DNA from 2 places in the Priestia sp. 10L35 genome. Region 2 is predicted to be linked to the other one. Evidence: riboswitches for the same ligand, from Rfam matches in the RefSeq annotation. Region 2 holds a riboswitch; the other holds the start of a gene.
What was found. Region 2 has a riboswitch for preQ1 ahead of queC (7-cyano-7-deazaguanine synthase QueC). Riboswitches for the same ligand answer to the same signal wherever they lie in the genome.
Positions count from the first base shown of each region.

Region 1: linked by a shared signal. The riboswitch ahead of AC1DEF_RS24635 (QueT transporter family protein) and the one ahead of queC (7-cyano-7-deazaguanine synthase QueC) in region 2 are both predicted to bind preQ1.

Region 1 covers NZ_JBFTKA010000009.1:105,891-112,616, forward strand. The annotation lists gene AC1DEF_RS24610 (tautomerase family protein) at 224-613, opposite strand; gene AC1DEF_RS24615 (hypothetical protein) at 781-939, opposite strand; gene AC1DEF_RS24620 (TRM11 family SAM-dependent methyltransferase) at 1,200-2,153, shown strand; gene rluF (23S rRNA pseudouridine(2604) synthase RluF) at 2,190-2,897, opposite strand; gene AC1DEF_RS24630 (hypothetical protein) at 3,235-3,582, opposite strand; gene AC1DEF_RS24635 (QueT transporter family protein) at 4,017-4,505, opposite strand; PreQ1 riboswitch class I at 4,515-4,559, opposite strand; gene AC1DEF_RS24640 (Lrp/AsnC family transcriptional regulator) at 4,756-5,166, shown strand; gene AC1DEF_RS24645 (YitT family protein) at 5,549-6,415, shown strand.
Region 2 covers NZ_JBFTKA010000004.1:279,765-286,490, forward strand. The annotation lists gene AC1DEF_RS17025 (hypothetical protein) at 1-63, opposite strand, end outside; gene AC1DEF_RS17030 (patatin-like phospholipase family protein) at 81-926, opposite strand; gene AC1DEF_RS17035 (YkvS family protein) at 1,235-1,420, shown strand; gene AC1DEF_RS17040 (hypothetical protein) at 1,738-1,971, shown strand; gene AC1DEF_RS17045 (NAD(P)H-binding protein) at 2,005-2,706, opposite strand; gene queF (preQ(1) synthase) at 2,775-3,272, opposite strand; gene queE (7-carboxy-7-deazaguanine synthase QueE) at 3,371-4,102, opposite strand; gene queD (6-carboxytetrahydropterin synthase QueD) at 4,095-4,535, opposite strand; gene queC (7-cyano-7-deazaguanine synthase QueC) at 4,535-5,200, opposite strand; PreQ1 riboswitch class I at 5,431-5,474, opposite strand; gene AC1DEF_RS17070 (GerAB/ArcD/ProY family transporter) at 5,545-6,666, opposite strand; gene AC1DEF_RS17075 (hypothetical protein) at 6,693-6,726, opposite strand, start outside.

The DNA.
Region 1 (6,726 bases), on a different contig from region 2:
AAATCTTTACATCTTTATGTAAATTTATTGTTGTTCTAAAATTAGTACGCCGAACTCTTTTATGGTTTTTCCACTCAAAATGGCATATAAGCTTATTGTATCATTCATTTGACAGATGTCTGTATTTAATTTTGAGTAAGATGTGACTAAGAGAATAATATTTTTATAGACAAAATGAGAAAAAGCCCTTAGAAATAAGGGCTTCTCTAGATAATAAACCGTTTTATAATTTCCCAGTTAAGAATTGAGCCTCTCCCATGCCAAAGCTCCAGTCAGCATTACTGTTTTCAACAATCGAAATCATAATGTCGTTTGGCTGAATGCCGCAACTCTCTCCAAGCTCTTTTACAATTAATCTGTAAAGAGCTTGCTTTTGCTCTTCTGTTCGCTGTTTACTCGTTACACTTATAATAACCAAATCCTTGCTTCTCTCAAAGCCAAGACCTGTATCTTCAATAATCATTTCATGAGCAGGATGCTGATGTACAATTTGATAACGGTCGCGCTCCGGGACGCCAAAGGCTTCTAGCATCGCTCGGTGAGCAGCGTCTAGTAATGTTTTTAACTCTTTTTCATCTCTTCCTTCTATTACATCAAATCTAAGTAATGGCATACTAAGTAACCTCCAGCTTTTTGTCTAATATATTATTGCCTCATCATATCACAACTATCATTTGTAAAAAAAAGATATGCTATTCACAATGGGCTCTCTAGTGAAAGAGACCTCAAATGCTTCAATAAAAGCTCAACTTAACAAAAAGAAATGAGCAGTATAACGGCTCATTTCATTAGTACAAAAACATTTATAATAAGAGCTAAAATACATACAGATACAATGGCAATGAGTACGTTCATCACAAGGTTTTGCGAGGATGTTTTGGCTTGTTTTTTCATATCAGCCCGACTCATCTGTTGCTTTTCATGATCACTTTTAGACATCACGTAGCCTCTCCTATTCATCAAAATGTCAGCAGTGTGTAAATGATTTTTGAGAAACCTTGATCCAGTTCTTTTGTATAGACAGCAGCACATGCAGGTTATCACCAGTTATTTTAGCATGTTTTGTCAAATAAGTGGACTATGTAGCGCTTCAATTTATTATTCACAGCCAAATATATTTAAATTCGTTGCTTTTCTCTTCTTTTCTCGCTATTGTTTGAGAAGAAGGATAATTAGATACGATAAAGGATGATACGATATTGAATAACCATACGCAGCTGCCTCAGTATATCTACACATACGCATGCAGCGAAGAGGAACTCTCACTATGTCAATTAGAGAGACGCTCTCTTTTTGAAATTGAAACTGAGAAACCTATCATAAAAAGTGCCGTTAAACTTGATCCAAGTAGAAGCCCTTTTATCAAAGAGCGATTAGATATTATGTATGAATCAGATGACCTTGCAGATATTTGTAAGCAAGTAGAAGATATTGACCTCGGAGACAAAACATTTAAACTCATTTTTATGAAAATTAATGACTTGGAAAAAGATCAAAAAATAAGTTATAAAGGTCAGCGTGCTATTGAACGTGATGTGGGTTGGCATTTTGTAGCAGAAGCAGACTTGCATAACCCTGACCATTTGTTTGGCATTGTTCCATTTGAAGGACGCTGGTATTTTGGGAAATATCAAAAAAGCGAAGCAGTATGGCTGCATCATTTGAAAAAACCGCGTGAATACTCTACAGCACTCAGTACCCGCCTTGCAAGAGCTGTAGCTAACATTGCCGTTCCAAACCCCGAAGGAATCAAAGCGATTGATCCATGCTGCGGTATCGGTACAGTCCTTGTAGAAGCCCTTTCAATGGGCATTGATATTGTAGGACGCGATATCAATCCACTTGTGACCGACGGATCTCGTGAAAATATTGCGCATTTCGGCTTAAGCGGTGATGTCAAAACTGGACCGATTTCAGATGTTACAACTCACTATGATGTAGCTATCATCGACATGCCTTACAATCTCTACACCCACGCGACGCCTGAAGATCAGCTTTCTATTTTAAAACACGCGCGCCGCTTTGCGGATAAAGTAGTCGTGATTACAGTAGATACGATTGACCATATGATTCATGAAGCGGGCTTTTCTATTTCAGATCGCTGCGTAGCGCGCAAAAGCGTTTTTTCTAGACAAGTAGTTGTATGCGAATAAAAAAGACACCAGTCTAACAGGCTGGTGTCTTTTGATTTACCACTCTTTAGGTTCATAATCTAATTCTTTGAATAGCTGCGTACGCTCTTTTTTCGTTAAATCTCTCCATTGCCCAATAGGTAAGTTATTTAAATGGATATTCATAATACGAGTGCGCTGAAGGCGGTACACTTCATATCCGAGCACTTCACACATACGGCGAATTTGACGATTTAAACCCTGTGTTAAAATAATTTGAAACTCATACTTAGACAGCTGTGTCACTTCACAAGGAAGCGTTTTTGTGCCTAAAATTTTTACTCCCTCAGACATGTTTTTGATAAACTCTGGTGTAATTGGCTTATCTACTGCAACAATATATTCTTTTTCATGCTTGTTTTCTGCACGTAAAATTTCATTAATAATATCGCCGTCATTTGTAAGTAAAATTAAGCCGTCTGAATCCTTATCAAGTCGTCCAACGTGGTGAATACGCAAAGGGTGATTGACTAAATCAATGATGTTTCCCTTTACTTTTTTTTCACTCGTACTTGTAATGCCGACTGGTTTATTAAGCGCAATATATACATTATTTCGAGCAATCCGAAGCTGTTGTCCGCTTACTCGAATATCATCGCCAGGCTTAACTTGATCTCCGACTTTTGCAACCTTTCCATTAACGGTTACTCTTCCTTCACTAATTAACTTATCTGCCCCGCGTCTTGACGCCTTTCCAGATTCGCTAATAAATTTATTCAGTCTCAGGTGAATCACAACCTTACATTTAAAAATTTTAAAATTTGTCTCTTCTATTAGAAACAGACATATGCCAATTTCTATACCGTCCCTATCGTAACATGCTATACGCTTCTCGTCTTCTTTTAATTTCATTACTTAATCATATTTTTTTAACAGTAATAGAAGTATAGGTCCAAAATACTTTGTAACCTTATTCTTAACATTTCAATCAATGCTTACACCTGTGAAACTTGCATCAATCTTTACTTATATACAAGACCTAGACGTCTGGATTGACTGATCAGTATAGAGTTGCTACCATTATACTGACCGATCAACTAGTAATTATATCAGGGAGCTGTTTTCATGGAACCAACCAATTCAAAGGAAGAAATGCCGTTAACTTCACCTTTTGTTTTGGCTTGATATTTAATTTATTTCCTTCTGCTAACACCTTAAATTTATTATCAGAATAACCGTTTTTCATTTTTAAGGGATAGGATAAAAATACATTATTTTGTTTGATGGTCAAATCGCTCTTGTTTACTAATTCCATTTCATATGAAATTCCTTGCTTCATTTTTTGTTCTTTGATTACGTTAATACTTATCTTTTCTAGTTCTCTTAAAGGAACGTTGTCTTCTTCTTTTGAACACCCGACAAATAAGATGGCTAAAGCTAATAAAACAAGAATTCCTAACTTTCTATTCAAAAAACAATCCCCTCTCTAGTAACAAAGATTATTTTACAATTATAACTCAAAAAAGTTATTTAATGGAAAAATACAATTAAAAAAGCAAACCGTCATTGGTCTGCTTTTTTAATTGCTACGCATAGGTAATGTGTTGTTGTGCGAAAAACTTTTCGATAAGGAGTTTGCCAACTATATGTATATCGTAACAAAAGAAAAAAGAATGCGCTGTGAGATTTGTCACTCCTTCTTTCAAAATAATCTAACCGGATACTTCCTATTGCCTTACGCAAAAAGAGCAGACCGCAAACGCGACCTGCTCTTTTCACATGCTAGATATGGGTAATTTGTCCATGCGTGAAAAGCTCTTCAATAATAAGGGGTTTATCACTACACTTATAGAATAACAAAGAAAAAAAGATGGGGCTGTGAGATTTATCACAGCCCCATCTTTTTTATCCAACTAGCTTATTAAATTGTACACGTTTATTAATTGCAGCCATAATTGGTGCTCCAACAAGCATAACAATGAACTCACCAACAGCTGTTGTTAACCATGTAAAGAAAAATGGTAAATCAAATGCTAAGTGCAGTTCAAACGCAATAATAAACATCGTGAACGTAAATACAAGTGTATTAACAAGCATACGAGCCCACATATTTTTAATGTAGCGCATAGAAAAAATGGTAATGAGTAATGATAGCACGGATTGTCCTACCCCAAACACCAGATCATAAGCGACCATTGGTGAAAAAAACAAATTCGTCAGAAATACTCCTAGCACAATGCCGTACACGTACTTTTTATTAAACACAATTAAGTGATTGAACATTTCCGATATACGAAATTGGATATTGGTGAAGCCAAACGGCTGGATTAACATGCTGACAGCAATATACATAGCAGCTAAAAGACCGTTGACGCAAAGTGTTCTTATATTCATCTTACTATTCTCTCCTTAGTTTTTTAACGTGGGATGGTTACGAACCACGTAAACACTCAAAGAATCATACAGCAAGCTTAAGCTTTCGTCAATCTAGCTGTTTACAAACTACTGCTCCTTTCTATATCTTGCATATTGACTGCTCTTTTTTCTTACTTTCCTTTAGTATAAAATAGAAGACGTATCAGTATACATAGGTGACATCAAGTAGTTAAGCCTTTTGATTTGAAATACGAAAGGATTTGTAGCGATGTTAGATAATACAGATAAGCGCATACTAGAAGAACTATCAAAAAATGGACGTATGAAGATGAAAGAATTAGGAGAAAAAGTGCATTTAACCGGACAAGCCGCTTCTGCTAGAGTATTAAAGTTAGAAGATGAAGGCATTATCAAAGGCTATACAATTAACATTGATGAACGAAAACTCGGCTACATCATCCATGCATTTTTAAATATCTATACGCAGAGCATTCATCACCACCCCTACCTTACATTTTTAGAAAGTCAGCAGGAGCACGTTATCAACAACTTTAAAATCAGCGGCGATGGCTGCTACTTATTAGAATGCAAATTTCATTCAAATGAAGAACTAAATGATTTTTTGACAGAGCTAAATCAGCATGTGAATTACAAACTTTCAATCGTCATTAACAAATAAATTTTTTTGAAAAATTAAGGTATATTAATTTATGAAAATGGTAATCCTAATAACGTATTCCCCCTATTCCAATAAATTTGAAAATCCTTTGCATCGTCGCAAAGGATTCTTTTTTTATGTAGGAAACCGCCTTCTATTTTTTGAAAAGTTGAACATCTCTCATAGCGTTGACATAGCGGTCAGAGGTTTATATAATCGGTGACATCGAAGCATAGAAAAGCCGGATCAAGACCTATACACGTATCGTAATTCTTCGTCTTAGAAGTTGATCAGTTTTATAACTAGACAATTTCTAAGACGTTTTTTATTTTATCATTTGTGAAACACTAGTAAAAACAAGATTACACATGAAAATATCCTAATAATCAAGGAGGTTTGCATATTGAAAACAATCTATAAAGACATCATCTTAATTATTGTTGGAGCACTTTTAGTTGCTGCATCCATTGATTTTTTCGTCATTCCAAATAAATTAGGTGACGGAAGTACAGTTGGTATTGCTCTTGTTTTATATTATTTATTTCATATCCCTACAAGTATCAGCACATTTCTTGTAAATCTTATATTTATTGCCTTAGCCTATAAATTTCTAACCAAAAAAACGATTCTTTATACGATTCTAGGAGCCGTCATGACGTCCGTTTTCCTCGGTCTAGTCAGCTATATTCCTTTTCACGTTCACGACATGATTTTAGGAATTGTATTCGGGGCTTTACTAATGGGAACAGGACTTGCTCTCATTTTTATCGCAGATGGATCTACCGGTGGAACAACGCTTTTAGCTTATTTATTAAACTATACAAAAGGCTATAATATTTCTAAAAGCATGTTCTATATGGACAGCGTCATTATTTTAGCATCGGTTTTTGCTATTGGCGTCAACAACACACTCTATACTTTTATATTCGTCTATCTTTGTGCCAAAATCGTAGATGTCGTTATCGAAGGTTTCCACAACAAAAAAGCAATGACGATTATGTCCGATCAATACAAAGACATAGCACAAGTTATTACCAGTGAATTTGGAAATGCAGCCACCATCTTTTACGGATACGGCTACTACGCCAACAAAGATAAACGCATTATCTACGTTGTTATTAAAAAGAACGAGTTATTAAAAATTAAAAAGAAAATCCAGCAAATTGACCCGAATTCTTTTATTGTCATCCACGAAGTAAAAGAAGTTGTCGGCGGAAAATTTGGATTTATCGGCAATTCGCCTCATGAAACAAAAGCCGCTGCTAAATAAAAAAATCCACCTCTTGGTGGATTTTTTTATGAAAAAACCGTTAAGAAAAACGAAAAGATACCTGCTAAAAAGTAAACTGACCCTAACGCAATTGCTCCTGTAACGACCGTAAATACACTTAATCCGATAGCCACCTTCATTTTCATCCACATCCCTTTTTAGATTAGTAGTATAAGTATGTCCAAGAATAGAAGATTTATAACTATGCCATCCTATTTATTTCATATATCGATGCAACAATTGTCTATTCAATGTGTTCTAAAACCACCCCTGGCGACATAATGTATAGGAAGGATTTCATATACACATCT
Region 2 (6,726 bases):
AATTTCGGTTACTTTTCCTTCACTTAACTCATTCAACATGTTTATTGCTGTTTGTTCATCCATTCAGTTTCACCTCGCTTTTAACTGTTCAGCCAATTTTGCAGAGATGCAAATTGAGCTTCTGCTTCTTTATATCCTTGGTTGTAAAGAGCGTCGAGACGCTCACGATTCTTCTCAATTCGCCCTACTACAAGAGGGGTTTGCGGACGAATCACAAAGATATTCCCCTGTCTTTCCTGTTCTTCAATATATGACAATGTTTCATTATACAATTTATAGCGGTTCTCAAGCGCACGAGTCAGCCCATCATAATGACGATATTTGTGCTTCAATAACCAAAGCATATTTGATTTCTTTTTTCGATATCCTTCGTTTCGCGTTAGCACAACAATATTTTTTCTATATCCATCCTGCACTGCTTTTTTGATTGGAATCGGATCACTGATTCCTCCATCTAACAGCTCTTTTCCTTTATATGTAACGACAGGTGCTAAAAATGGAAGGGAACTAGAAGCGCGAACCGCTGTCAAAATGTCCCGGTCATATTCATCAAAATAAACGGGTTCTCCCGTCAAGCAGTCCGTTGCTCCTACTACAAGCTTCTCTGTACGCTCAGCAAATGCCTCAAAGTCAAATGGAAGAAGCTGATTAGGAATTTCATCAAAAACGAAATCCATTCCAAATATCTCTTTTGTTTTAAAATAATTTTTCCACGACAAGTAGCGAGGATCCTCTAAAAAATCTAAATTAGCTTTGCGACTTCTTCCTATTTGTCTAGATAAATAAGAAGTGGCATGACAAGCGCCGGCTGAAACGCCAATTACATACGGAAGGTACAGATTTCTTTCCATAAAGTAATCTAAAACTCCAGTTGTATAAAGGCCTCTCATACCGCCTCCTTCGAGCACGAGTCCAGTATCTTTCAATTTCTACACCTTCTAATTCTTATAATTTATGACAAGATTATACCTCGTTTATTATAACGAAAGATGAACAAAGATGGAACTGTCCTGCTTCTCTCTTTCGTTAAAGCTACCAATTCCTTTTATTTCTCAGCACATTTTACTTATTTTTTCAATTTTATTTTATATTTTTTCAAAAAACCCTTTACTAATTCCCAGTTTTAAGGCAAAATTGTAAAAAAAGAAAACGCTAACTAGTTTTACTATTTTTAAAATTAAAATTATTCAAAAAATTTATAATGAACTAATTTAAAACAAAGGAGCGATGAATCATGAAAATAGCAGAGGTAGGAAACTTGATAGAATTTAAAAATGGCTTACAGGGCATTGTGGAAAAAGTAAATGAAAACTCCGTGATTGTAGATTTGACTTACATGACAAACTACCGCGATTTAGACTTAGAGCAGCGAACTGTTGTCAACCACAAAAACTACATCATCATTAATCCAGCTATGTAAAGGAAAAAAAGCAGCCGAACAGCAAAAGCGGTTGCTTTTTTATTGATTTTGAAAGAATTGATTCTTTTGTTCTTCTGTAATAATCCCCAGCTTATACATGAGGTAAATATACTGTTGCACCTTAACATCCTTCGAACTTTTTTTCACTGTACTCCCTCTTTTCTAAAATGTTTCTTTATACAATAATATATGGCTGAGATAAAAAAAGTTTCCTTAAAGAAACAAAAACAGGCCCCATTTTTTCTTGAAAGGGGCTTATTTTCGTGTGACAATAAGAACAAGCTACTACTATCTTCTTACCGAAAGGAATTACTAGCATGTTTGATACTGTATTGTTTATCGTTGCTCTTATTGTCATTCTTTTTTTCATCGTGCAGTTCGTTTTTAAACGCAAACAAACTTCAAATAAAAAAACATCCGTTGAACCCATGAATTATGCCGAAGAAGATTCTAACTCCTACACAAGCTGGAGTGAAACTGCTTCTAACCACGATCATGATGGCGATGGAGATAGCGGTGGAGATGGAGATGCGGATGGTAACGGAAGATAGAAAAAAAGCCCCTTCTTATGAAGAGGCTTTTCTTTATTTTGATAATACTCGCTTGCCGTTGGTAAACGAATAATAGCATTCACCTGTATAAATGTCTTGGCTTTCATGTACATGAACCCCACATTTATCTTCAAGAGCAGCTTTCATCATCGATTTGGCTACGTTATACGCTTTAATTGGACGATACTTTCTCCACTTTCCTACAAGGCAAAATGAACACGACTTTAACGTGTATCCCCCAATCTTTTCAAATAGGCGAAACTCTTGGCGCTTGCCTAATAATAACGATGGGCGGAAAAAGTGAGTAGAACGGATATACAAACTTGCGATATCTTCTTCTACTTGCCCCTTTACTTTACTGTAAAAGAATGGCGAACGAAGATCAGCACCAATTGCTGTGATCGTTAAAAAGTTTTTGCAGCGATATTTTTCTGCACATTTAGCCGCTTTTAAAGGAAATTCGTAGTCCACTTTAATGAATTTCGCTTTTGTTTTTGCTTTTTTCATTGTCGTGCCTAAACAGCAATATACATCATCAACTGCAAAGCATTCTTCGTGCTTATCAAGCTCTGAAAAATCAATTTCAAGCTGACGTAGCTTTGTGTGTTCGATTGGTAGCTTTTTTCGAACAAACACTGTCACATGGTTATATAAGCTGTTGCTTAATAACATTTTTAAAAGTTCTTGACCAACAAGTCCGCTTGCACCTAATACTAATGCTGATCTCTGTGACATTCTTTCACCTTCTCACCTGTTGTTTTTGCAATGGAAAACAGGTTGCATACACAACCTGTTTGTTCGAATTAACGATTATCAATTGTTTCTGGGTATAAATCATGATTCATCAGGCGATAATTAGCCATTTCTTCATACTTCGTACCGGGACGGCCATAGTTTGTATATGGATCAATTGAGATTCCGCCGCGTGGTGTGAATTTTCCCCATACTTCAATATATCTTGGATTCATCAGTTTAATTAAGTCATTCATAATAATGTTCATACAGTCTTCATGGAAATCTCCATGGTTACGGAAGCTGAATAAATAAAGCTTTAACGACTTGCTTTCTACCATTTTTTCATCTGGAATGTAACTAATATAAATGGTTGCGAAATCCGGCTGACCTGTTTTTGGACATAAGCTCGTAAATTCCGGACAGTTGAATTTCACAAAATAATCACGATTTGGGTGTTTGTTATCAAATGCTTCTAGAATCTCTGGTGCATATTCAAACAAATAGTTTGTTCCTTGATTTCCAAGGAGTGATACACCTTCTAATTCTTCATCTTTTCGACCGCTCATTTGCATTTCCTCTCTTTCTACGATTGTCATTCTAACAGCGTTTTTTTATTTTGTATATATCTGTTTTTATTTTTCTTTGTAAATTTTTTGCTATGCGCTTACACGCCTCGTTTATTTCCCCAAACAAGGGCGTGAACCTGCGGCAGAACTCTTACATCGTTCATGTTTTTTGCTGCCACTGCCTTATCGATTAACCACTCATACTTTTTAAGCAATTCTTGTGTTAACGACGCATTATCGATTGTCGTTAAGTCCTCGTTTCCTACTTGAACAAAAAATGGAACCTCAGGATAACGTTCATGAACAGACGCTGCATACTCAAAGTCCTCATCATTAAATACAACGACTTTTATGCTTATGTGCGCCATGCGTTTTTCCTTTATTAATGTCTCTATAATATCGTCTAATACGGAGAAATTTGTTTTCATTAATGAACTTGGAGGCTTAGGAGAAATCGTTAAATCATCGATCTTTAGGAACCAATCCTGATAACGGCTCCCCTGTGTTTCAAGAGCTGCTTTTACCCCTTGACTGTGCAAAAGCTCTACAAGTGAACCAATCGCCTTGATAAGCGCAGGGTTTCCTCCAGAAATGGTGACGTGATCAAAGCACTCTCCTCCAATTTCTTTTAGCTCCGTCCAAATTTGTTCTGCTGTTAGCTGACGAATATCGTTTTTAGCAGATCCATCCCATGTAAAAGCTGAATCACACCAGCTGCAGGAATAATCACAGCCCGCGGTACGAACAAACATCGTCTTACGTCCTACAACCATTCCTTCCCCTTGAATCGTTGGTCCGAATATTTCAAGTACTGGAATTGTATTAGCCACGTTTTTTCACCTTCTTTGGGCGGTAAACTACGTAACTTGTCGGCGTTTCCCGCACGAATACTTGTACGCAAGAAGGCTTATTTGGTAGTGTGTCTAGATATTCTTGAACCAACTCATAAATTTTACGGGCAACAACTTCAGTTGTAGGAAAATCATTTGGATTTTCTTCGTTAAAGATAGAATGATCGTTCAATAATGTATGATCAAATTGACCAGAAACAATTTTTTTCAATAGCGCAAAGTTTACTAAAAAGCCCGCTTCGTCTAATGTATCTCCGGCAACAGTTAGATTTACGAAATACGTATGTCCATGGACTTGACGGCATTTCCCTGCTTCTGTGTGAGGAACAAAATGTGCCGCAGCAAACTGCATATCTTTGTTCAGTTCATATTCATAGTCATGAAATACTTGAGGATACATTTGTTGCAGCATTATTTCTCTCCTCCTTCTTTCGTTTGCATGTATTGATCTAACCCGCGTTTTCGCAATTGACATGCGGGACATTCGCCGCATCCATCAGCAACAATACCGTTGTAGCAAGTTAATGTTTTTTCACGCACATACTCAAGCGCCCCTAGCTCATCCGCTAACGCCCACGTTTCTGCTTTATCAATCCACATAAGCGGCGTATGAATCACAAATTCAAAGTCCATTGATAAATTAAGCGTGACGTTTAACGATTTCACAAATACGTCTCGACAGTCTGGATATCCTGAAAAATCAGTTTCACAAACGCCTGTTACGATATGACGGCCTCCGCTGTTTTTAGCCAGTACGGCTGCAAATGATAAAAATAACAGATTGCGGCCGTCAACAAACGTTGTAGGCAACTCTCCTTCTTTTTGCTCGATCTCAATATCATCTCGCGTTAAGGCATTTGGTGCTAATTGATTTAAAAGTGACATATCTAGTACGGTATGCTTCACACCTAAATCAGCTGCGATAGCTTTTGCTACCTCTATCTCTTGACTATGGCGCTGACCATATTGAAAAGTAACCGTTTCTACTTCTTTAAAGTTTTTCAAAGCCCAAAATAGACATGTTGTACTATCTTGACCTCCGCTAAATACAACAATAGCTTTTTCATTTTTCATCATTATTGTTCGTCTCCTTTTTGATTGAAATCAAAAGAAGAAGAAACTTTATTGAACCGTTCGTTCCCTTTGTGACTAATTTTATAACACAAAAAAGAGACTGCTCTTTTCCAGCAATCTCCCTAAAAAGCAACTAAGATACACGTCCTCGCCAGCATACACGTCAAAAAGACGCGTTGATAGAAAAGCACGTGAAAGAAGACACGCTAAAACCGTGTCTTTTGTCATCAACGATGATCTTAGTTTTTTATAGAGGGAGTTTTCGAACCTCTCCCGTACGTATCCAAACGTGTACGGCGTTTCTTCTTGAATTGTCATCGTATTATACCACATGCGTATAAATAATGCTATGTTTGTTGACTTCTATCGCCTTTAGCTGCCTTATTTTTCTTTATATAAGAAAGCGCAATAAATAACAACGGAAAACAGACGCTTAGTACAAATAAATAAAACGGCCAGTAATATTTTTCAAAATAATTGAAGTACGCTGTGTTGGGAATAATGTAATACGCCACGCCTGTAATAATTAGACCTAAAGGAAAGCTTAAAAAATTGCGCACCCGTAAATTACACAATTGGACGATACTTAACTGAATAGCATAGAACACAATAACAACTTTAAAAAAGATAGATAACATCCAAATAATAGCTACTAATACTTCAACATGCTGAATCGTTGCACCTAACGAAATCATTTTTCCTAATAAATAAACTGGATAGCTGTGCATCGATGCAATATTCGCGCCAAGAGCTAATATACAAGCCGCAACTGCAATCGTAATCGTCAAGCCCGATGCGACAGTGCCGATAACAAACATTCTTTTTACCTTTTTTCCATCTTTTATATGAGGCGTAATCATCAGAATAAAAACCAATTCCATAAACGGGTTTCCTAAAAAATAAGTGGTCCCTAATACTAAATCACCCATGCTGAATTCAAAAAAAGGATAAAGACGATCAATTTTCATCTGAGGAATATTTAAAACAATTAACAATAAAAAGGGGATCACAATCCAAGGCAAAAAGATTTCCGCGGTTCTTGCTACCACTTCAATACCTAGATACCCTCCGTATATAACAGCTAAAAGAACAAGAGCATGAATCCACGTAGGCAGCGTTTCAGGGACAATTTGAGTCGTCATGAATGTACTGATGTCTCGAAGCGAAAACGTAGACTGAATGAACATAAAGAAAATGTAAATAAGAGAAATACACGTTCCTGCATAAGGACCTAGCGCCTTTTTAGCTATTTGAATGAATGTTTGCTGAGGGTAACGCTGAATCAGCCATAAAAGCACCGCAACGATTAAAAGCGCAAAGCCAATAGCAAGCACACCGCAAAACCACGCATTTTGTCTATTCGTCTCTAATAATGTAGCGGGAACTGCCAAGATGGCGCTTCCAATACAAAAAACATAAATTAGAAAAAGAAATTGTTTCGGACTAATAAATTCTTTTATTTGCATCATACACACCTTCTCTCCTACATGCTTGCTCACGTGAATAACAAATGATGAACGGTTCTAGTA